DNA from 2 places in the Sphingobium sp. FG125 genome. Region 1 is predicted to be linked to the other one. Evidence: riboswitches for the same ligand, from Rfam matches in the RefSeq annotation. Region 1 holds a riboswitch; the other holds the start of a gene.

Evidence for each region. Region 1 has a riboswitch for cobalamin ahead of ACODSR_RS16535 (TonB-dependent receptor). Riboswitches for the same ligand answer to the same signal wherever they lie in the genome.
Region 2: it holds a riboswitch for cobalamin, as region 1 does, so the genes downstream of both, ACODSR_RS08435 (TonB-dependent receptor plug domain-containing protein) here and ACODSR_RS16535 (TonB-dependent receptor) in region 1, are expected to answer to the same signal.

What each region holds. Positions count from the first base shown of each region.
Region 1 covers NZ_JBMDKQ010000019.1:41,752-53,965, forward strand. The annotation lists gene ectA (diaminobutyrate acetyltransferase) at 1-284, opposite strand, end outside; gene ACODSR_RS16490 (MarR family winged helix-turn-helix transcriptional regulator) at 550-1,038, shown strand; gene hemN (oxygen-independent coproporphyrinogen III oxidase) at 1,578-2,885, opposite strand; gene ACODSR_RS16500 (OmpW/AlkL family protein) at 3,021-3,683, shown strand; partial or broken gene ACODSR_RS16505 (IS481 family transposase) at 3,936-4,900, opposite strand; gene ACODSR_RS16510 (hypothetical protein) at 5,041-5,562, shown strand; gene ACODSR_RS16515 (DNA methyltransferase) at 5,748-7,133, shown strand; gene ACODSR_RS16520 (hypothetical protein) at 7,126-7,911, opposite strand; gene ACODSR_RS16525 (hypothetical protein) at 7,975-8,406, shown strand; gene ACODSR_RS16530 (GIY-YIG nuclease family protein) at 8,406-9,005, shown strand; cobalamin riboswitch at 9,519-9,752, shown strand; gene ACODSR_RS16535 (TonB-dependent receptor) at 9,926-11,962, shown strand; gene ACODSR_RS16540 (HoxN/HupN/NixA family nickel/cobalt transporter) at 12,044-12,214, shown strand, end outside.
Region 2 covers NZ_JBMDKQ010000007.1:38,685-50,898, reverse strand. The annotation lists gene ACODSR_RS08475 (DedA family protein) at 1-380, opposite strand, end outside; gene gshB (glutathione synthase) at 498-1,472, opposite strand; gene ACODSR_RS08465 (YraN family protein) at 1,607-1,960, opposite strand; gene rsmI (16S rRNA (cytidine(1402)-2'-O)-methyltransferase) at 1,957-2,799, opposite strand; gene ACODSR_RS08455 (penicillin-binding protein activator) at 2,811-4,016, shown strand; gene ACODSR_RS08450 (ABC transporter ATP-binding protein) at 4,084-4,917, opposite strand; gene ACODSR_RS08445 (FecCD family ABC transporter permease) at 4,911-5,906, opposite strand; gene ACODSR_RS08440 (ABC transporter substrate-binding protein) at 6,098-6,913, shown strand; gene ACODSR_RS08435 (TonB-dependent receptor plug domain-containing protein) at 6,951-8,801, opposite strand; cobalamin riboswitch at 8,973-9,193, opposite strand; gene fdhD (formate dehydrogenase accessory sulfurtransferase FdhD) at 9,263-10,057, opposite strand; gene ACODSR_RS08425 (formate dehydrogenase subunit delta) at 10,054-10,287, opposite strand; gene fdhF (formate dehydrogenase subunit alpha) at 10,298-12,214, opposite strand, start outside.

The sequences.
Region 1 (12,214 bases):
CGTGCCAGCAGCGCTTGGATCATCCGTCCGGCCAGGCGCTGGCCTCGTGCGGCGGGCGATACAGCAACCTGCCAGACGAAGAAATTTTCCGGCGCGGCGGGTGGACGATAGCCCGATACCCAGCCGACCAGTACACCACCGCATTCCGCAACGATGCAGCTGTCGGCAAAGTCGGTGCATTGCAGCAGGTTGCAATAGGCCGAATTGGGATCAAGCGGCGGGCAGGCCACGATCAATCCGCTGATAGCTGGCCCATCTGTTGCAACGGGCCTTCGTAATGCGATGTCCTGCCCCTTGCTCTCTTCGGAGCGCGCAGAAGCCCGTGGCGGCGCGGCGGCCGCTGTAGCTTGGGAATCAAAGATTGTTCATCTCCCGAATTATATTTTGGACGGAACGGCAGGGACGTCCCGGTGAGACGGGCAGTTATATGACGCATTGCAGCGTGTGTTTCAACCCATGATGGTGAATTAGCTTCATTTGGTGAAGCAATATATCCGCCATCGGAAGGAAATTGGCAGTGCGCCGCCTTTGCGGCTATGGCGCAAATCTATGGACTCTGAACTTTCAACGCTGACCCTGCGCGCATTGCGGCGCGTACTGCGCGCCACCGAAATCGGCAGTCGTCAGCTCGCCACGACCACGGGTCTGACACCCTCTCAACTTCTGGTATTGCGCGAGATCGACTTGCGCGGGAGAACCACACCTTCGGCCATCGCGCAGGCCCTCCAGTTCAGCCAGGCCACGATTACCGCGATCGTGGATCGCCTCGTGTCCCTTGGCTTTGCCCAGCGTCAGCGCAGTGAAGCCGACAAGCGCCAGTTTCACCTGAGCCTTTTGCCAGAGGGTATAAAGGCGCTGGCCGACGCGCCGGACCCGCTGCAAATGCGCTTTACCAACCGTTTTGAAGCCCTGCCCATATGGGAGCAGGCCATGATATTGGCTGCGACCGAACGGCTGGCCATGTTGATGGATGCGCAAAACATTGATGCGGCGCCGTTACTCGACGGTGGGCAGATTGATCGCGCAGAGCCGCAATGATATCCATTGACTTGGTAAGTGCAGTTTAATTCACAGAAACTATTGGATAGATTCTATGGCAGGTTGCGATCTTGATCAAGCGAAGGGTGCACGGCCAGAATGAACATTTGGCTGCGTAGATACTGAATAACCTGCGAATTTCTATTTACGATACAAGCAGATATTATTATCTTGGCCGCTGCCGCGGGGTAAAAACTGGGGTAAAATAAAAATGGCGGGAAGAAAAATTTTTTTCTCATGGGATTAACACTTACTGATCGGTTGCTGCCAGGCCCACCAATTGCCATCATTGCACATCCATGCGGGTACACACCGCTCACGCGCTATTCACGCACCCTCATTTCGCTTTCTTCCGTTGCTCCCGGAGCATCAGATGACAGGCAACGCTGTCATGGCCATCGGTCCGGGGCTTTTCCCATGGTGGGGACCAGTCAATGGGTGTTTCGCCGCAAAAATAACGTCCCGGCCCGGTTCTGCTTTTCGCATCAGCCGATGTCGAGAGCGCCGTGGCCATCATGCCCAGCGCCAATATCAGCTTGTTAGACGGCATGGCTGAAGCGTCCTTCGGCAGGGCGAAGATAAGCGTCGAAGCAGGCCGCAACGGACCGGGCATAGGGTTGCGCCTCCGGGCGGATCTCGATCATGCCATCGTCCACACGAGCAATGCCCATGGCGACAAATCTGGCCAGGTCGCGGGATTGCCCAATCCCTTCGCTTGGCGCTGCCCCGTCGCATAGCAATCGCTCGATCAGTCGGCCGCGTTGCTGGTCGTCAGCGCTGCGCCTGACGCCGCGCGTCGCGGTCAGCCGCGCCTGCGCGACCATCTCCCTGTAGGCACCGGCATTTTTCTCATTCTGCACGATCAGGTCGGGAAACTGACTGATCGCGCTGGCACCCAGGCCGATCAGAACGTCGCTGTCATCCTCGGTGAAGCCCTGAAAATTGCGTCGCAGCCTGCCGCTGGTCGCGGCCTGCGCCAGGGGATCGTGGGGCAGCGCGAAATGATCGAAGCCGATGGCGCGATAGCCCGCAGCGGTCAGCATCGCATGACCCTGCGTCGCCATTGCGAACCGGATGGCCATGTCGGGAAGGTCGGCCTGCGCAATCCGGCGCTGGCGGTGCAGCAGGTGCGGCATATGCGCATAGCCGAACAGGGCGATCCGCGACGGCGCCAGACGGATGCTTGTTTCCAGAGTCTCCGCCAGATCCGCCTCGCTCTGGCCCGGCAGGCCGTACATCAGGTCGAAGCCGACGTCGATTTGAACCCGGCGCAGCCCGGCAACCGCCGCTTCCACCATATCGACCGGCTGCACCCGCCCGATGGCCTGCTGGACGTGCGGCGCAAAGGTCTGGACACCCAGATTGACGCGCGAAACACCGATCTGGCCCATGGCGTCGATCCATGCCTCGTCCAGGCGACGCGGATCGATCTCGACCGACAGGACAGCCGCACTGGTATCAAAGCATAGCAGCAACTGGTGATTGAGCCGGACCCAGTCGACCAGCGGCAGCGAATTGGGGCTGCCACCGCCAAAGGCGATATGGGTCACGCGCCTCCGCCCGCCCAGGCGCGACGCGACCATTGCGATTTCCTGCTCCAGCGCATCGACATAGGTGGCGAGCCGTCGGGGCCGGGTCGCGGCACCGGTGTTGCAGCCGCAATACCAGCAGATGTCGTGGCAATAGGGGATGTGCAGATAGAGCGAGATCCCTGCGTCCTGCGGCAGCGTATCGAGCCGCTCTGCCAGCGCCTGCGCCCCGACGGCGTCGGTGAACTGCGCTGCGGTGGGATAGCTGGTGTAGCGCGGCACGGGGGCCGCCAGCAGATCGGGATGGTATCGGAACATGGAATGCGGCCTGCCACCAACTGCGTGACAACGCATTGCGCAGGATCAAATTTCTGATTGCGCCGCGTCAAGGAACCACCGGCGGGCGGGGCCTACAAGCCATTATTGACCGCAACATCAGGGACGGAAACAATGATGCGCATAAAGACTTTCTTGCTGGCCGGCGCCATGACCGGCGCACTGATTGCCGGACCGGCCCAGGCCAAACAGGGTGACATTCTGCTGCGCGTGCGCACGATCATGGTCGCGCCCAACGAGAGGAGCGGTAGTGTTCTGCCCGCATTTCCCGGCGAAAAGGTATCGGTGGACAACAGCATCATGCCCGAAATCGACGTCACCTATATGGCGACCGACCATATCGGCTTCGAGTTGATCGCCGCGACCACGAAACATAGCGCCAGCGGCCGCACCGGGACGACCGGCAGCATCGGCAAGCTCGCCTCGACCTGGGTGCTGCCGCCGACGCTGACGATGCAATATCACCCCGTGGTCGATGGCCATATCCGGCCTTATGTCGGCGCGGGCATCAACTATACGCTTTTCTATGCCGAAGATGCATCCACCGCGCTGGAGACAGCCGTGGGCAAGACCAAGGTGCATATGAAGGATAGCGTCGGTTGGGCCGGGCAGGTGGGGGTCGATATCGACCTGAACGACAAGCTTTTCTTCAACATCGACGTCAAATATGTCGACATCGACACCAAGGCACGACTGGCAACCACGGCCGCAGGCGTCCAGCGCGTCAAGCTGGGCCTCGACCCGCTCATATTCGGCGTCGGCGTCGGCATGCGCTTCTGATCGTCAACCGGCTCACCGGAAAATGGCTTGGACGATCCGTCGTCCAAGCCATTTTCCGTTTGCGCACCGTGCAAATTCGGGCGCCTTTTTGCAAATATGGCTCTGGAGGAGAGGGGGACCAGCGATTGCTTAATATTCCGACCCGGACTGCGCTCACATTCACTGAAAGCACGACGCCCGCTCACTTTCGAAGCGTGGCTTGCGATGTGCTTTTTGCTGGAAAGTATAACTATGTCTAGTTGTTTAGTACGTCTAGTTGTTTAGTCGCGGCATTTGATGGTGCGGGTTGATTATGAACCTTTCGGGCTGGGTTGCCCAGATTTTGCAGATGTATTCGTAGGGTGTCAGGCCGCGCAGCGTTTTGAGCCGACGGGCATAATTGTAGGCATCGACGAAGTCGCGGAGATGGGCTGTCAGCTGTGTATGGCTGTCATAGTGATCGCGTTTGACGGTTGCTTCCTTGATCGTGCGATTCATGCGTTCGACCTGGCCGTTGGTCCATGAGTGCTGGGGTTTGGTGAGCCTGTGTTCGATATCATGCCGCCAACAGGCGCGATCGAAGGGATGACCACGCCACCGCGCGGTCGGGCCGTCGCGGTTCTTCGGCAAGTCGGCAAACTGGATGCCATTATCGGTTAGCATCGTGTGGATGATGTAGGGGACGGTCTCGACCCACTCGTCCAGGAACGCGGTGGCCGTCACGGTGGTCGCTTTATCTGCCAGCCTGACAAACGCGAACTTCGATGTGCGGTCGATCGCCACGTAAAGGTGGAGCTTGCCTTGGGCGGTTCTGACCCCAGCAATGTCGATGTGGAAGTAGCCGATTGGGTAGGTCTTGAACTTGCGCTTGGGTTCCTTGTCGCCGGTCACCTCCGGCAAACGGCTGATCCCGTGCCGTTGCAGGCAGCGATGCAGTGACGAGCGCGTCAGGTGCGGGATCGTCGCCTGCAAGGCGTAGCGACAGTCATCAAACGGGAGCAGCGTGTGCTTGCGGAAGGCGACGATGATCGCCTCATCCTCAATGCTGAGCACCGTCGAACGAGCGTCCTGGGGCCGGTCGGCAAATCCTTAACCGCCGTGCGCTTCTGCCACTTGGCGACGGTCTTCTGGTTGATACCGTAGCGCTTCGCCAGAACCCTCAGGCTCTCTTGACTATGTTGTATCGCTCGACGGACCGCCTCCGTCGTGCGGGCGCTCCCGTGAAGAATCTTGCCCATAGCGCATCCCTCCATTGCTGGCTGAATAATGCACCATCAAATGCCGGGACTAAACACATCCGCCGCCAGCATCCGGTCGCCGGCAGCGCCCGCACCGCGTATAGCGATAACGTCCGCATGATCCGGGGACGCCGACGCGGGTGCAGGACGCCACCGAGTTCATCGACGCGGCGGAGAAGGCATTTGCTCGGACTGTCCCGGCCATCGACCGGCGGATGCGCGAGCTGCGCGGCTATCGCGACACGCTCGCCACCCGCGTATCGGCGGCGCTCGACAACCCGGCGCGCAAGACGGCGGAGGGGCTGGCGCTGGCGTCCGAGGTGCGGGCGCACATGAAGGGCATGAAGCGGGCGGAGGACAGGACGTCCCGCGCGATGCGCGCCATCGAGGCGGAGGACAAGACGACCGTGGCGGCGATACTGCACGCCCCGGCCTACCTGTCCGGGCTGACCGACGAGGCCCTTGCCATCGTGCGCGCCCGCGCCACCGCCAAGTTCGCGCCGCTGGACAGTGCCCAGCTCGATGCGACCGAGGCGGCAATTCGGCAGGTGATGAACGCGGGCAGCGCCCTGACCCGTCGCTATGGCGACGTGCTGGCGCTCCGCAGCGCCCCGGCGGCGCGGGCGGCGACGAGCCTCCGGGCCTTAGGCGCGGCGGGGTGAAGCGCGTCAACGGGCCGGAGCGCGACGTGGCGCTCCACATGCCCAAGTTCCGCCGCCCGTGCATGCGTTGCCGCGAGCCGTTCGCCAGCACGGGGCCGGGCAACCGGCTGTGCAGGCGGTGCCTGCTTCGGGCGGCGAATATGAGTCCATACACACCGAGTTAGCAGAATCGTGTGCGCTGCCGCATGAAAGTCATTGCCTTTCTGGGCAGGGTATCCGATTCACTGAACGAACACAGAACGCAGGCTCGATTCAACGTCAGGGAGATTATGAAAGCTCAGTTGCCGCTTCAATTTGATGAGCTTCATACACCGGATGATGCAAGCCGCGTGAACTATGAGAAAATTCACGTCGCTCGGTCGACTTTTTTGAACGGGCTTGCGTCGCGTGTGCATCGCTGGTTTCGACTTACGCCCAGCTTTGGCCCCGAGCTTGTCCACGAGATGCTGGCCAAGATGGACGTGCAGACAAACGAGGTCGTTCTCGACCCTTTTGCCGGTGCTGGAACGACGTTGATCGAGTCGAAGCTGGAAGGGCGAGGATCGGTTGGCATCGAGATCAATCCTCTCCTGCACTTCGTCAATGAAGTTTCGTTGGATTGGTCGGTATCGCCTGCCCATCTTCTTAGCGAGGTGGAGCGGATTTCGACTGCTTTCAGGAAAAATGAGCGAATAGAAATAGGGCTAATTGAGACTATTGGACTATCTATACCGCCCATTCACAACCCGCTGCGCTGGTGGCGACCGGATGTGCTCGTAGAGCTCCTAATATTGCGTGATTTGATCGATCAAACCGCCGACCACAAGACAAGGCAATTGCTTCGGCTTATATTTGCTGGGGTTTTGGTCCCCGACCTTTCCAATGTGACACTTGGGAAACTCCAACTCCACTTTATCGACAGGTCCGAAGCCAAGATTGATGTTTGGGGCACATTTGCGTCTCACGCAGAGTGTGTCGCTCATGACCTTGAGAGCCTAGGTGAGATGCATAGTGCTGCAGACGCGCGCTGTTATCTTGGAAGCTCCATGGAGATCGATAACTTGGGCCTTACGTCGAAGATTGATGCCGTAATAACCTCGCCGCCGTACCCAAATCGCTACAGCTACGTCTGGAACACAAGACCGCATCTTTACATGCTCGGCTTCATGGAAACCGGCAAGCAAGCTGCCGATTTGGACAAGCGGACAATTGGGGGCACATGGGGGACCGCAACATCCGAGCTGCAAAAAGGCATTTTCCTGCCCTACAATTCAGCAGTCGCCGACGTCGTGGAGCCCATATGTGCCAAAATCCGACAAGAAGATAACCTTATGTCTAACTATGTTATGCATTACTTCAATCGGCTGACGCAGCAGATTGTAAATATGGATTTTGTACTACATGATCACGCGCGCGTGGCGTACGTTGTTGGTAATTCATGGATCAAGGGCGTCTACGTTGAAACGGACGTATTACTTGGAGAAATATTTGAGAGAAGCGGTCTGGGCTACAACACCAACGAGATTCACCGTTTTAGAAAGCGGCATAGCGGCAAAGACCTATACGAATCGATTGTTTATGCGACTAAGTGACTTTCACCGCTGGTTGGCTGGCAGCGACCTGCCTAAATGCATGAGACTCGAAAATTCCCCGCATCATCTGGCGGACTTCTTCGTGAATGCGATCGCGAACCTCTGGGCGCTCCATAATGCCCAGGAAGTCCGCTCCGAACAGGGCATTTGTAAATGCGGTCGCTTGGTCGCCCTGCATGAACGTCCAGCCTGCGCGCGTCAGCCGACCAATCGCGTCATCTCGTGGACTAATGGCGCTGTAAATCAGATAGACGGGATACAGACCCTGCGCTTGAACGTAGCGCGCCATATCAACATCCTTGCGTAAGCGCGCGCTGTCGTTCGGGTTGAAGTTGTAGCGAATTTCGATCCCTACACCGTGCGCGTCATCTGGGGCACCATATTCGCTCAGTACCTGCCGAACATGGGTTTGGTCCGCTCGGCTGAGCAGGCTGTGCCGAACGCCGATATCCAGTTCCAGCCCGTTGAACTTTTCCGCGACCTGTTCAGGCGCGACGCCGAAGCGCGCACTTGCGACATAACGAGGAATTTTGTCGTAAATTTCACCGAGACGACGACCGACGCTGATGCTCATCCGCCCCATGAGGCGCACAACCACGTACTCGGGGCAATCAAATGCGAATTTGTGGTAAACCGGATCGCCCGCAAGTGCAGCTAGTTCTTTGTCAAAGCACTCCTTGCCAAAATCGTTTTCAATCTTGCGTCGCCAGCCATCCAGGTGATGATGAATTGCTGCAAGGAAACGCTGTTCGATTTCGTCAAGGTTTTCTGCTGACAATGAATTGCTCCCTTTTGAGGGGGAGACGCTACATTTGTCCGATGGAGTCGTGAAGGGGGTAGGATGACGGGAAACGAAATTACGAGCATCGTGATCACCGCCGGGTCATTGCTGGTTGCTATCGCCAGCGCCTATTTTGCATGGCAAAGCGTTGCGGCGTCAAAGCGACAGCTGGCGTTGGTGGAACGCAAGATCGGCATGGTGACGGACCCTGCCAAAATGACCGAGATATTGCCCGTCTGGTATATCGACCGGATGGGTCAGGATAGTTGGGGGTTTGGCCTACTCCTCGCGTCGGGTGACTTGCTTGCCATAGAGCGCCTCATGGGGGTGTCTGATGACGGCCAATGGCTAGAGGTTGAATTGCTCGACGGCGGCGGTGGCCCGAAGGAAGTTTGTGGGCACCCCGTCCTTTACGCTGGGTTAAAGGATCGTACGCATGGCTCTGTTCGGGTCGATCAAGTGCAAGCCGCGTTTGAGCTTTGGACCAGCTAATGACCAAGGTCGATCAAATCCGCCAGCTTGCCGCCGAAGGCCTGTCCGTTTCTGACATCGCGGCAAAGGTCGGCATTCGCTACCAGCACGCATACAATGTATTGAAGCGTAGCGGCACGGTTGCTGCCCCGCGTCCAGCGAAGGCCCCTATCGCCAGCAAGTCGTCGCTTGACGTGCAGACGTTGCTCGACGCGGGCTTTCACCGCGCATCGGAATGGGGCCTGGATGACGCTGGGTTGTTGGTCCTCACCGAGGCGCTGCCCAAGGGCGTAGGGGTCTATGCGTTCGCGAGGGACGGGATCGTTCTGTATGTGGGCGTGGCGACGATGGGGCTGGCAAAGTGCATCTACTTCGACGCCAATCCGGGCGTGTCTCAGCGGACCAGCTTGCGGCTTAACGACACCATCCGGCGCGAGCTTCAAGCCGCCGCGCGGATTGAGGTGTTGATCGCCCAGCCACCCGTCCGCGCGCCTGTTCAGTTTCATCCTGGGCGGCACCAGCCTTATCGAGGAGTTCGTCCAGGAGCTCCAGCGCAGCTGCGGGCGGCGTCGCCTTTCAGAGGCACGACTGTCGAAGATGATGGTGACGCTGGTTTATGAGTGCTGGGTCGATCTCTCGACGGTCGCGGCGACCATGGGCATCGCCGACCCTGCGCTTCGCTATGATGCCAGCGCTGCCAACCCGCTGCGCACGCCATTCATCGAGGATATCTTCCTGCTGTTCGGCGCCGGTGAGGATGTCACAAATATTGCGGGGCGTCCCCGCACATCCGCTGCCCGGGATTTCGTGAGGATGCAGCCGCGCGGGCCAAGATATTCGCGGAGCTGCGCGACCTCCACAGGGGCGGGATCATGCTGGAGGGACGCCTCTAGGGCATCTCGCTATCAGTGCAGCCGCCGACCACTTCCGGTCGTAAAGGAGTCCGATGGCCAACGACAGGTTCAGGGAAAACACGCCATTCAAATCGAGTGCGCGCGGTTGGCGCGCTCTGGCCGTGCCAATGGCAATGGTGGTGTGGGGTGCAGTAATCGTTGATTCAATCCCTGCTCCAAGCGTTATTGGCTTTTCCGATCAATTCAGTTAGGCGAGGGAATGAGAGGCGGACAAGTCCGGCTTTCATTGATCGCGCCGGTGTCCCCGAAAGGGGCTTAATCGGGAATGCGGTGCGGAAGCTTGCTTCCAAATCCGCGGCTGTCTCTGCAACTGTAAGCGGATAGCGCGATGTACATCGCTCCTCTTGGAAGGGGCAGCCACTGGGCCGGACGCTAAATCATGCGAGGTCTGGGAAGGCGTGCATCAAGCTGTGACCCGTGAGCCAGGAGACCTGCCGGCGTCTGGTCGCTCTTGCCTTGGTCCAGAGGATGGCTGCGGCACGGTGAACTCCGTCTGAGCGACGAACGAGCGGCTGGGGCCGCATCGGAGACGTGCGTCGGCCACCCATGGCGTCCGGCCGCCGCGCGTGTCGCCCGTTCGCGCGGGTTTGCCCCGGCCACGTCGCAAGACGCCGGGGGACTATTTCGTGATCAAGACCATTACTACCAGCAGCGCTCTTGCACTGCTCTGTTTCGGTACGTCGGCATTTGCCGAAACTTCTGACAGCGAAACGCAAACAAGCGTGAATGCCGTCGTGGCAGGCAAGGACATTGTGGTTTTCGGTCGAGGTGAGGCCATGATCGGCATCGCCAAATCAGCGAGCGAAGGAGGCGTTGGCGGGGCCGATCTCCTTGTGCGGCCTCTTTTGCGCGTGGCCGAACTGCTCGAAGCGGTCCCCGGGCTGGTTGCCGCCCAGCATTCGGGGAGCGGCAAAGCCAACCAGTATTTCCTACGCGGTTTCAACCTCGACCATGGGTCTGATTTCACCACCTATATCGATGACGTGCAGATGAATTTTCGCACCCATGGACATGGTCATGGCTATCTCGACCTCAATGGCCTGATCCCCGAAATCGTGGGCCAGGAGGATTTTCGCAAAGGGCCCTATCGCGCCGATGGTGGTGATTTCGCTTTGGCGGGCGCAGCCTATATGACAACCATCAGGGGTTATGACCGGCCATGGGCATCGGCCGAGACGGGTTCCTATGGTTGGCGCCGCGTTGCAGCAGGCGGAACATTGCATGATCTGGGCGCCGGCGACCTCACACTTGTCGCCCAGGCCAAGACCTATGACGGACCATGGCAGGAACCAGAACGTCTGCGCCATTACTCGGGGTTCGCGAAATATAGCAAGCCGTCCGGTGCGGGCGCATTGGAGGCGTCGCTCCATGCCTACCGGGCAACATGGCACCCAACCGAGCAAATCCCCGAGCGCATTATCGGCACGGCATTGTGTGCGGATGTGTTCTGCTCTCCAGATCCTTCCGCGCGGGGTGAGACGACGCGCCTGGTGGCTAACATCGCGGTCAAGAAACCGACATGGCGCGCCAATGTCTATGCCCAGTTTTACGACTGGTCGATGTTCTCGAACCCCACTTACACCGATCCGGATGGCACAAGCGCGCAGATCAAGCAATTCGACCGGCGTTGGGTCCTTGGGCTATCCGCACAAAAACATTGGGAAATCGCTGACAGTCTGGCTGTGAGCCTTGGCACCGAAAACAGATACGACGCCGTCGGGGATGTTGGTGTCGATCGAACCGCTGCCCGCGCATTTCTTCAATCTCTCGGGCACTATCGAGTCGGGGAATTGTCTTCCGCGCTCTACGGCGAAGTCGCTTGGAAGCCCTTGGCTGGACTGCGTGTGACAGGTGGTCTTCGCGGGGACTATTATCACTATTCCGTGCGTGCACGAGATGCAGTTGCGGCGTCGCTGGGCGAAGGCAGTGGCTCAGCGTCGCTTCTCTCTTCCAAGGCATCAATCGCCTATCGGGTTACGCCGCATCTTGAACTTTACGCCAACTGGGGCCGTGGATTCCATTCCAACGACGTTCGAGGTGCGGTCAACACGGACACGCCTGTTCCCGTTCTGGTTCCCGGCATCGGCAAGGAACTGGGAGGACGCATTCAATTCTCCGGGGTCACGTTAACCGCGACTTACTGGTGGCTGCATGTCGGCAGCGAACTACGTTTCATTGGCGATTCCAATGCTGTTGAACCGTCGGGTGCCAGTGGTCGTCATGGCTATGAAATCGTCGCCTTCTGGCGGCCGTTCCCTTGGCTTGCGCTTGATGGAAACTATACCGCCAGCCATGCGCGCTTCGACAATGGCGATCACATCCCCAATGCATTTGAGAACGCGGCTTCAGCCGGTGCCGCCATCGTTCTTGATCCTTGGGAAGCCAGCATTCGGGTGCGCTACCTTGGACCTTCTCCGCTTGTCGAGGATAACAGTGTCCGGGATCGGGGCAGCACCGTCATAAATGCCCGGGCCGCGTGGAAAGGCAAGAAGGTCGAGATATTTGGCGAAGTGCTGAACATCTTCGACAGCCGGGACAAGGACATCGCCTATTATTACGAGTCCTACATCCCCGCCTTCGATGCAGCTGCTCCGGTGGAAGGCCGGTTGAGCCGCGTGGTCGAGCCTCGAACCGTGAGGATTGGCGCAAAGGTCAACTTCTAGCGAAATCCCTTGATGGGCGGAGCAGCAGCACGTCTGCGCCACCGCCCTTCGTTTGTTCATTCCTCAATCGCCGAGCCAATCATGCCCCTCACGAAGACACTGCCGTCCCTGTCTCTGCGCCGACGAATTGGCGCCTTGTTTGCCGGATTGATCGCCGCCAACATTGGCGTCTGGGTCTGGGCATTCAGCCTGTTTCATGCACAGCCGTTGATGCTCGGCACCGCCATGCTTGCCTGGGGGCTGGGCCTGCGT
Region 2 (12,214 bases), on a different contig from region 1:
GACACCATGGTCCGCAGCGCGGGCATGAAGCGGAACACGAACACGACGATCTGGCCATATTTGCCGAACAGCCGGTCCAGCGCCTCGACATCGCGCCATTCCAAAGTCGCCCAGCGGCCATAACGATCGACCATGGGCTTCAACCGGCCAAAGCCCAGCACATGGCCGACCATATACCAGAAATAATTGCCGACCGTGGTGCCGAGCGTCCCCGCCAACAGCAACCACTCCATCGCCATCCGGCCCTGACCCACGCGGATGCCGCCAATGCCCATGATCAATTCCGACGGAATCGGCGGAAAGACATTTTCCAGCACCATCAGCGCGAAAATGCCCCAATAGCCGCCCGCGTCGATCAGGCGGAGAACCCAGTCGGTCATGGGTTCAGCATCCCCGCCCCGTCATCCCGATGAAGGCCGGGATCTCACTTTTCTTGTCCACAGCGGAGGAGGAAGAGAGATGCCAGCGTCCGCTGGCATGACGATGATCAATCAAAATCAATCTGCCGCCCGTGCCGCCAGCCGGGCGTCGATCGCGTCCCAGATCAGCCCACCCGTATCGGTGCCATCAAAGGCATCAATCGCCACGATGCCGGTGGGCGAGGTCACGTTGATCTCCGTCAGCCATTCGCCGCCAATCACGTCAATCCCCACGAACAGCAGGCCCCGCGCCTTCAGCTCCGGTCCCATCGCCGCGCAGATTTCGCGTTCCTTGTCGGTCAGCACGGTCTTGGCCGCCGATCCGCCGACTGCCAGATTGGATCGGATTTCACCCGCGCCCGGAATCCGGTTGATCGCGCCCGCGACTTCACCGTCGATCAGCACGATACGCTTGTCGCCTTGGGCAACGCCGGGGATGAAGGCCTGAACCATGAACGGCTCAACCCATGACGCGTTGAAGATTTCCACCAGCGCGGAAAGATTCGATCCTTTGGCGTCGACATGGAACACGGCGTTGCCCGCATTGCCATAGAGGGGCTTGACCACAATCTCGCCATGCTGGGCCAGGAAACTGCGCACTTCGGCCAGATCACGGGTGATCATGGTGGGCGGCATGAAGCGGGCATAGTCCAGCACGAACAGCTTTTCGGGCGCATTGCGGACGCTGGCGGGATCATTGACCACCAGCGTTTCGGCCTGCACCCGCTCCAGCAAATGGGTGGCGGTGATGTAGCTCAGGTCGAACGGCGGGTCCTGCCGCATCAGCACGACATCGACATCACGGCCCAGGTCCAGCATCTCCGCCTCGCCAAAAGCGAAATGGTCGCCCTCCACTTTCTGGACCTTCACGGGCCGCGCCTTGGCCAGCACCCGGCCATCGCGATAGGTGAGGTCCGTGGCGAGATAATGGTAGAGCCTGTGCCCCCGCGCCTGCCCCGCCAGCATGATGTGAAAGGTCGAATCGCCCGCGATCTTGATGCCCTCCATCGGGTCCATCTGCACGGCGACGGCCAGGGGGTTGAGTTGCGTCATCTTCATTCCTTTTCCGTTCGCCCTGAGCGAAGTCGAAGGGCTCCGCCGAGCGTTAGCGAGGTGCTTTGCCTTCGCTGGCGCTCAGGCGAGGGCTTCGACTTCGCTCAGCCCGAACGGTTTTGGGGAGCGGCACATCACCCCCCATGCCAGACATTGGCCAGATGGCGTGGCGCGCGCCCCGGCGCAAGGAGGATGACGTCGATTCGCATGTCATCGCCCGCTTTAGCGAGATCATGCCAGAGAATTTCCGCCGCCGCCGCGACCCGGCGCAATCGCCGTTCGTCGATCGCCAGATCGAGTTCAGCCGCCGTGGCGCGCGCCTTCACCTCGACAAAGGCCAGCATCGCGCCCTTGCGCGCGACCAGATCCACCTCGCCCGCAGGCGTGCGCATCCGCCGCCCGACAATCTGCCAGCCTTTCAGCCGCAGCCACCAGGCCGCGATCCGCTCGGCCTGACGCCCGCGTCGTTCGGCGGATTCGCGTCTCACCCCTTCAATTCCGTCGCCCGGTCATAGAGCGTCCGCCGGTCCAGCCCCAATTTCTTGGCAACCTCTCCTGCCGCTTTCGACACCGACAACCGGGTCAGTGCCTCCAGCAATGCCGCGTCGGCATCCTCGGCACTGGCGGGCGGCGCGTCGCCCGGCGGGCCGACAGTCACGACAATCTCCCCCTTGGGCGGCGCGTCGGCATAGCGCGCCGATAGTTCGCTCAGCGTCCCGCAGGCGGTTTCCTCGAACGTCTTGCTGATTTCCCGGCTGACCGCGGCTTCGCGGTCGCCCAGATGGGCGGCCATGGCGGACAGGCTTTCGGACAGGCGCGGGCCGCTTTCGTAGAACACCAACGTCGCCCGCAGCCCTGCCACCTCGTCCAGCGCATCCCCGCGCGCCTTGGCCTTGCTGGGCAGAAAGCCCATGAACAGGAAGCGATCGGTCGGCAGGCCCGACAGCGTCAGCGCTGCAATCGCCGCGCTGGGACCGGGCAGGGTCGTGATCCGCCGTCCGGCCGCGCGCGCATCGCGCACCAGCTTATAGCCCGGATCGGAAATCAGCGGCGTCCCCGCGTCCGACAGCAACGCCACCGATTCGCCCGCCATCCGCTCCACCAGCCGCGCCCGCACATTTTCGCCGCTATGGTCATGATAGGGCAGCATTGGCCGATCAGAGCCTGCATGGCGCAACAGCCGCGCGCTCACCCGTGTATCTTCCACGGCGACCACGTCCGCCAGCCGCAGCACCTCCGCCGCGCGCGGGGTAAGGTCACCAAGGTTGCCGATCGGCCCCGCGACGATATAAAGCCCAGGTTCAAGACCCGAAGATTGAGTTTCCATAAGGACGCCAGATGACAGAGACGGATGCCTCCCGGCAAGCGGACTTGTTCGCTTCATTGAAGCGTGACGCGCGAATCGCCTTTGCAGCAGGCACGTTGCTGCTCGCCGCCTGTCAGTCGATCGTGCCCAAGGGACCAGCGCCGACTACCCCCACCGGCCCGGTTGGGCCAAGCGGCCCGGACGTGACGCAAGGCCTGCCGACCGACACGCTGCGCCACCGCGTCGCGCTGCTGGTGCCGATGAGCGGTCCCAATGCCGGGGTCGGCCAGTCGATCGCCAACGCGACCACGCTGGCGCTGATGGACACCAAAACCGACAAGATCCGCATCACCACCTATGACACCGCCCTTGGCGCGGCGGCGGCGGCGAACCGCGCGCTGGCCGAAGGCAACCGCCTGATCCTTGGCCCCTTGCTGGCCGAGGATGCCCGTATCGTCGGGCCGATCGCCGCGCGCACCAATGTGCCGGTGATCAGCTTCTCCAACGATGCCAGCGCGGCGGGCAACGGCGTCTATATCATGGGCTATAACCCCAACCAGTCGATCGAGCGAGTCGTCGGTTTCGCCCGCGACAAGGGACTGTCGCGATTCGCCGCGCTCATCCCGCGCGGCACCTATGGCGAACGGGCGGGCAATGCGCTGCTGCGCGCGGTCGAGCAGGCGGGCGGCACAGTCGTGTCGATGCAGAATTTCGACCGCGGCCCGGCATCGATCACCGCAGCGGTCAAGAAGTTGCAGGCCGCCTCCAGCTATGACGCACTGCTGATCGCCGACAGCGGCAGGGTCGCGCTCCAGGTCGCGCCGATCGTGCGCAAAAATGGCGGCGCGACCGCCCGCCTGCTCGGCACCGAATTGTGGAATACCGAAGGCACGCTGGCCGCCAGCCCAGTGCTGCGCGGCGCCTGGTTCGCCAGCGTGTCCGACAGTCTCTACCGGCAACTGGCGGGCAAATATCGCGCCCGTTACGGCACGTCGCCCTTCCGCCTGTCGTCGCTGGGTTATGATTCGGTGCTGCTGACCGTGCGGATCGCGCAGGACTGGAAACCGGGCAGCCCCTTCCCCGCCACGCGCCTGCGCGATTCGGGCGGCTTTTCCGGCATTGACGGCGCATTCCGTTTTGGCCGCACCGGGATCGCCGAACGCGCGCTGGAAGTGTCCGAAGTGGGAGCGGGAGCAGTCACGGTCATCGCGCCCGCCCCCCGCAGCTTCGCGGAATAAAAACATCCTCCCCTGCAAGGGGAGGGGGACCGCCGCGTAGCGGTGGTGGAGGGGTGTCGCCCTCTCGTTAGGGTGACACCCCTCCGTCTGGCCTGCGGCCATCCACCTCCCCCACAGGGGGAGGATTTTTTACCCGCCCGGTCGGCAGGATCAACGGCCAGCCATTGCCCGGATCGATGCAGGCGGTGATGCCATAGACATCCGCCAGCGCCTGCTCGGTCAGCACCTCCATCGGCGCGCCGTCGGCGACCAGCGCGCCGCCGTCCATCAGCAGCAGCCGGTCGCACCAGCGCGCCGCCATGCTGAGGTCATGCAGCACCGTCACCACCAGCGCCCCGCCGCGCGCTTCGTCACGCAGCAGGTCCATCACGTCGATCTGGTGGCCGGGATCGAGCGCCGCCAGTGGCTCGTCGGCGATCAGCCCCCGCGCGCCCACCGCCAGCGCCCGCGCCAGCAACACCCGCGCCCGCTCCCCACCCGACAATTCGGTGGCGATACGGCCCTTCAGATGCAGTATATCGGCCCGCGCCATTGCCGCCTCGACCGCGGCCTCATCTTCGTCCGACAGGCGCGATAGCGGTCCCAGATGCGGCAACCGCCCCAGCGCCACCAGTCGCTCGACGCTCAAGGGCCAGTGCAATGTCTGGCCCTGCGGCAGATAGGCGATGGCGCGCGCTATCGCCCGCCGGTCGATCCGCGCGACATCCTGCCCGTCGATCAGCACCCGGCCGCCCTGCGCCTTTGCGAGGCCCAGCATCGCCCGGATCAGCGTGGATTTGCCCGCGCCATTGGGACCGATAATGCCGACCAGCTGCCCCGGCACCAGCGTCACGCTCACATCGCGCACCGCCGCATGACGGCCAAGCCGGACCGACAATCCCTCTACCGCCAGGGTCACCATAGCCGCCGCTCCCGCATCAGGTGGATCAGGAACACCGGCACACCGAGTATCGCGGTGACGACCCCCAGCTTCAATTCATTGACCGAGGGGATCAGCCGCACGCCAATGTCGGCCAGCGTCAGCAGCACCGCGCCACCCAGCAGCGAGGGCCATAGCACCGCCGAGGGCGACCGATCCGTCAGCGGACGAACGATATGCGGCACGATCAGGCCGACAAAGCCGATCGCGCCCGACACCGCCACCGCGCCGCCCACGCCGATCGCGACCCCCAGCATCATCCGCAACCGCGCGGCGTTGAGGTTCACGCCCAGCGCCTGCGCGCCTTCCTCCCCCAATGTCAGCGCGTCCAGCGTCCGCCCGTCCGCCAGCAGCAAAGCCGCGCCGATGGCGATGCAGGGCAGGGCGACACTGACATGGACATAGCTGCGATTTTCCAGACTGCCCATCAGCCAGCTCATAATCTCCATCGCCGCGAACGGATTGGGCGACAGGTTGAGCGACAGGCTGATCCCCGCTCCCGCCAGCGTCGCGACCGCGATGCCGGCAAGGATCAGGGTGAGCGGGCTTTCGGATGGACCCGCCAGCAGGAACAGCCCGGCAATGGCGATGAGGGCCGTTGTGATCGCCAGCAGCGGCAGGACCAGCGGATGCAGGGCGCTCAGCCCAAAATAGAGCGCGCACACCGCGCCCAAGGCCGCCGCATTGGACGCGCCCAGCACGGAGGGTTCGGCCAGCGGATTGCGCAGATAGCCCTGCAAGGCTGCGCCCGACAGGCCCAGCATCGCGCCGACCAGCAGGCCAAGCAGCAGCCGCGGCAGGCGCAGGTCGATGATGATCGCGCGGGCAACGTCATCGCCGCCACCCGTCAACACCGCCCATATCCGTGCAGGACTGATCGCGACCGCGCCCAGCATCACGGAGCCGATGGCCGCGCCGATGAGCAGAAGCAGGAGCGACGGGATGAGCAGGGGATGACGGCGCGCGGTCACTTGCGCGCACCGTAGCGTTGGCTAGGGTGAATCTCGACCGAAACAATCCTCCCCTTGCAGGGGAGGTGGCTGGCGCAGCCAGACGGAGGGGTGTCGCCCTCTCGACAGCAGGACACCCCTCCGTCAGCACTGAGTGCTGCCACCTCCCCTTGCAGGGGAGGATTGAGGTTAGGAAACATGCAAATTTCAGAATGTGGGTTATGACCGTCAAGACCGTGATCACCGCACTGGCCGCCCTGACGCTCACCGGCACCGCTCACGCCGCGCCGCGCCGCATTGTCTCGCTCAATGTCTGCGCCGACCAATATCTGATCGCGCTGGCGGACAAGGGGCAGATCGCCGCGCTCAGCAGCAATGCGCGCGATCCTGAATTGTCGGCGGCAGCGGACAAGGCGCTTGGGCTTCCGGTGCTGCGCCGCGCTTCGGAGGAGGTGCTGGCGATCCGGCCCGACCTGATCCTGGGCTATCCCATCGGGCCGAATATGGTCGCCGGTGCGCCGCCGGGGCAATGGACAACATTGGGTCTGGCCAGCGCGGACAGCTATGGCGCAATCCTGGACCAGATACGGCAGGTGGCGCGCGCCGTCGGGCATGTCGACCGTGGCGAAAAGCTGATCGCGCACATGAACCGCGAACTGGCCGCGCTGCCAAAAGCGAAGCGTCGTGGGGTCGCGGCCTATTATCAGCGGCGCGGTTACATGACCGGCACCGGCACGCTGGTCGATGACCTGATGCGCCGGGTGGGCCTCACAAACCTGGCCGCGAAACTCGGCAAGCCTGCGCTGGCGCAGGTGCCGCTGGAGGCGATGGTCGCGGCGCGGCCCGACTGGCTGATCATCGAAAGCGGCAGCGAAGCGGTGGTCGATCAGGGGACCGAAATGCTCCAGCATCCCGCGATCAAGGCCATCCCGCGCATCAGCCTGCCGCAAAGCTGGACCGTGTGCGGCGGCCCCGCCTATGTGCAGGCGGCGCGGGCCATCACGGCGCGGTTGAACGCGCGCAGGTGAAGGGACGGGCAGCGCGCCCATCCCCCCTTGTTTCGTATCAGAAGCGGACACGCACGCCGCCAAAGGCGGAGCGGCCATAGACGCCATAGCCATAGGCGGTGGCGTAGGCTTCATCGAACAGATTGTCGATGCGGCCATAGACTTCCAGATGCTCGCCCAGCGGCAGCGAGGCGCGCAAACCGGCAAGCGCATAGCCGTCCAGACGACGGGTGTTGGACGCATTGTCGAAACTGTCGCCCACCATCGTCACGGTGGCACCAGTCGACAGGCCGAACGACCAGACATAATCCGCCGAGACGCTGACCGCGTTGACCGCGCGGCGCGGCAGGCGGTTGCCATCCGTGATCCCGCCCGACCGGTCACGCGCATCGACATAGCTATAGCTGCCGGTCACGGTCAGCGCGTCCACCGGCTTCAACGCGATGCTGGCCTCCACCCCCTTGGCGCGGGTGCGGTCGATATTATTGTAACGACCAAAGGGCGGAAGCGAAGCGTCGTAGTTGATCTGATCGGTCGTATCACGCCGGAACGCCGTCACCGACAGGATCGCCCGCCCATCGTCCAGACTCTGGTCAAAGCCGATATCATAGCTTTTAGACCGCTCAGGACGCAGCGCTGCATTGCCATAGTCGCTGTAAAGCTGGAACAGCGACGGTGCCTTGAAGCCTTCGCCATAGCTCAGGCGAATATTGGTCGCGCCGTTGTTGGGCGAATAATTGGCGTTCGCGCCAAAGGTAGTCGCGCCGCCGAACTGGCTATGATCATCATGACGCACACCGCCCGTAACGGCCAAACCCGTGAGGGGCTTGACGATCGCCAGCGCATAGACGCTGTCGATATTGATCTTGTAACTGCCTGACGAAAAGGCGTCATAGAATGTGTAGTCGGGCCGCTCATGCTCATAGCCGAACACCAATTTGGCCTGATCGACCGGGGCGTAAACGCCCTCATACTCGAAACGCAGGTTGGTGCCGGTATACCCGTAATCAGGATTTGCACCGCGAACCGAATAATAGTCGCGATCGTTGCGCATCCAGGTAACGGCCGCGCGATTGGTCAACTTGCCATCCAGCAGCGCCAGATTGACGCCCGCATAGCCGACATATTGGTCGGTGATTGAAACTTCCGCCGTGTCCGCCAGCGCATACGTGGGTGCCGGGAAGCCGTCCGTGTCGAGGTCCGCATGGATATAATAGCCGCGCAGGTCGAGGCTGAGCGCATCGCTGAACGCCAGTTTCAGCCGGGCGTTGGTGGCGATATTTTCATAGCCGTCCTTTTCCGTGCCGCCCGCCGCCGACGAAATACCATCGGTGCGAAAATAGGCCGCGCCCACCCCGCCCGACGCGATGCCGCTGGTGCCGGACACATCCGCCTTGGCATTCAATGTATCGCTATAGCCATAATCGACCGAGGCGTTGGCGCCGAAGCCGTCGGCAGGCACGCCGGTCATGATGTTGACCACGCCGCCGATCGCCTGGCTGCCATGCACCACCGAGTTGGAGCCGCGCAGCACCTCGATCCGCTTGATATTGCCGGTCAGCAAATGGCCGAAATCATAGCCATCGCCAATGCCGCTGGGATCGTTGACCTTGACCCCGTCGATCAGCACCAAAGTCTGCGTCGTTTCCGCGCCTCGCAGCGATACGCCGGTCACGCCGCCGACCGATCCGTTACGATTGAAACGCACGCCCGGCGTTGTCGCCAGCAGATCGACCACATCGACCGCCTGCCGCGTCTGGATGGTCTGCGCGTCGATGACGGTGATCGCCTGCCCCACCTCGTCCCGCGACTGTTCAATGCCCGACGCGGTGACGACGATATTATCGTCCTGCGCCAATGCGGGCGTAGCCGCCAGCAGCGCGATAAGAGAAATCCCTGTTTTTATCATGATATAAGCCCTGAGCGTCATTTGCGACTTCAAGGCCGGGGCGTCCGCGCAAACGGTCGCGCCATGATGCGGGATGACGCCAGCCCCCGCCGCACGGCACGATGCGGCCCCGGCCGCACAGCGTCGCTCGACGGAAAACCACCGTGCCATGACCATCCCCTGGATCAGGGCAAGAGCGACCAGACGCCGGCAGGTCTCCTGGCTCGCGGGTCAGGGCAATGACGCACGGACCTTCCCAGACATATGCTGTCCAGTGGCCGGGTCTTGCGACCCGCGTGCATCATGCTCACCGCTTACAGTTGCAGGGACAGCCACGGAATTGGGCGCTTGCACGCCCGCACCGCATTCCCATTTTCAGCCCCTAAAGGGACACCGGCGCGATCTAGCTGCAAGGGAAGCAAGCCCCCCTTACGCGGCGCGCTCTAAGGGAAAGGCGCGGCGATGCCAAGCCGCCAGTTGCGCTACGCCAGCGGGGCGTTGCCCTGATGCAACACCGCGTCTGGCCGCGCCAGTACAACCAGCGGCAATCCCGCCGCCGACGCGCGCGCCGCCGCCAGCAGCGTCGGGGCGGAGATGGTCACCAGCAGCGGGCATTGGCTGAGCACCGCTTTTTCGACCAGTTCGTAGGAACAGCGCGACGACAGCAAGGCAAAGCCGCCGTCCCAGTCCGCGCCCGCACGCTTCATCGCGCCGATCAGCTTGTCGAACGCATTGTGCCGCCCGACATCCTCGCGCGCCAAACGGATCGCCCCGTCCGCCCCGACCCAGGCGGCAACATGGGCCGCGCCGGTGGCGGCGTTAAGTGGCTGATGCGCCGCCAGCCCATCGAGCGCGCGAAAAATCGCCGCCCGGTCGGCGCGCGAACGCGCCGCTACCTGTGGCAGGGGCCGGATCGCCTGTTCCAGATTTTCGATGCCGCATATGCCACAGGACGAGTCCGACGCCCGGTGCCGCACCCGTTCCAGCAACATGCCCGTCCGCGATGGCGGCAGGGTGGCGCGGGCCACGATGCCTTGATCGGTGCGATGGACATCGACATCGAACGGCGCATCGTCCGGGCCGATCAGTCGCTCGGCCAGCGCGAAGCCCTGCACCAGATCGCCAATATCGGTCGGCGTCGCCATCAGCACGGCATAGCCGATACCGTTAAATTCGATCGCGACCGGCACTTCGTCGGCCAGCATCCGTTCGACCGCTTCCCCCGTTCCGTCTGGGGTCAGGCGGGTGAAGGACAGCGCGTCGCTCGCCTGCCTCAAGCGCTGATCCGGCGCACCGCCTGCGCCGCAATCGGCGACAGGGCGTCGGGCCGCTCGGCAGCCAGCGCGACGATCCGTGCGCGCATATGCGGGTCCCAGAATTTGGCGATATGGCTGGCCGTGGTCGCCACTGCTTCCGCCTCGCCCTGCGCCGCCAGATTGCGGGCGATCTGGTTGGCCATGTAGATCAGCCGGTCGCCCGTAGACATGACTTCATTTTCGTCGCTCATCGGCCCGATCCTATTCCGCCGCTTCCAGCGGCGCAATGCGGCGGCTCATCCGGGCCTGATCGGCATAGTCGCGCTGCCAGTCGCTCGGCCCGTTGGATGGCATCACCTGCACCGCCGTCACCTTATATTCCGGGCAGTTGGTCGCCCAGTCGCTATAGTCGGTGGTGATGACGTTCGCCTGCGTTTCGGGGTGGTGGAAGGTGGTATAGACCACGCCCGGCGCAACCCGCTCGGTCACTTGCGCGCGCAGCGTCGTTTCCCCGGCGCGGCTCTTCAGCGCAACCCAGTCGCCCTCCTTGATCCCGCGATTCTCTGCGTCCGACGGATGGATTTCCAGCCGGTCCTCCGGGTGCCAGGCGGTGTTGGCGGTGCGCCGCGTCTGCGCCCCGACATTATAGTGTGACAGGATGCGGCCCGTCGTCAGCAGCAGCGGGAAGCGCGGGCCAGTCTTTTCGTCGGTCGGCACATAGTCGGTGACGACGAACTTGCCCTTGCCCCGTACGAAGCCGCCCATATGCATCGTCGGCGTGCCATCGGGCGCGGCGTCATTGGCGGGCCATTGCAGCGATCCCTCCGCCTCCAGCCGGTCATAATGGACCCCGGCAAAGGTCGGGGTCAGCGCGGCAATCTCGTCCATGATCTGCGACGGATGATCATAGGTCCAATTGAGGCCCATCGCATTGGCGACCAGCTGCACAATCTCCCAGTCGGCATAGCCATTGAGCGGAGCCATCACCTTGCGCACCCGCTGGATACGCCGTTCGGCGTTGGTGAAGGTGCCGTCCTTCTCCAGGAAGGTCGATCCGGGCAGAAAGACATGGGCGTAATTGGCGGTTTCGTTGAGGAAAAGGTCCTGCACCACCACGCACTCCATCGCCGCCAGCCCCGCCGCGACATGATGGGTATTGGGGTCGGACTGGAGAATATCCTCGCCCTGCACGAACAATCCCTTGAAGGTGCCATCGGTTGCCGCGTCCAGCATGTTGGGGATGCGCAGGCCCGGCTCGGCGTCGAGCGATACGCCCCAGGCCTGCTCGAACAGGCTGCGCGTGGCCACGTCCGACACATGGCGGTAACCGGAAAATTCATGCGGGAAGCTGCCCATGTCGCAGGCACCCTGGACATTATTCTGGCCCCGCAGCGGGTTCACGCCCACGCCCTCGCGCCCGACATTGCCGGTCGCCATGGCGAGGTTGGCGATGGCCATGACGGTCGAGCTGCCCTGGCTATGTTCGGTAACACCAAGGCCATAGTAAATGGCGCCATTGCCGCCGGTGGCATAGAGCCGGGCGGCCGCGCGCACCTCCTCCGCCTTCACCCCGGTCAGCGGCTCGATCGCTTCAGGCGAACGCGCAGGTTGCGAAACAAAATCGGCCCAGTCGGCAAATTCGTCCCAGTCGCACCGTTCCCGAATGAACGCCTCGTCATAGAGCTTCTCGGTGACGATCACATGCGCCATCGCGGTCAGCATCGCGACATTGGTGCCGGGGCGCAGGGGTAGATGATGGTCCGCCTCGACATGGGGGGATTTGACCAGATCGGTGCGGCGCGGGTCCATGACGATCAGCTTCGCGCCCTGCCGCAACCGCCGCTTCATGCGGCTGGCGAACACCGGATGGCCGTCGGTCGGGTTGGCGCCGATGACCAGGATCACGTCCGCCTGCATCACGCTGTCGAAATCCTGCGTGCCCGCCGACGTGCCGAAGGTCTGGCTGAGGCCATAGCCGGTCGGCGAGTGGCAGACCCGCGCGCAGGTATCGACATTATTATTGCCAAAGCCCTGTCGGATCAGCTTCTGGACGAGGAAGGTTTCTTCATTGGTGCAGCGGCTCGACGTGATGCCGCCGATGGAGCGGGTGCCATATTTGCCCTGGATGCCGCGGAATTCGGACGCGGTATAGGCGATCGCCTCGTCCCACGACACTTC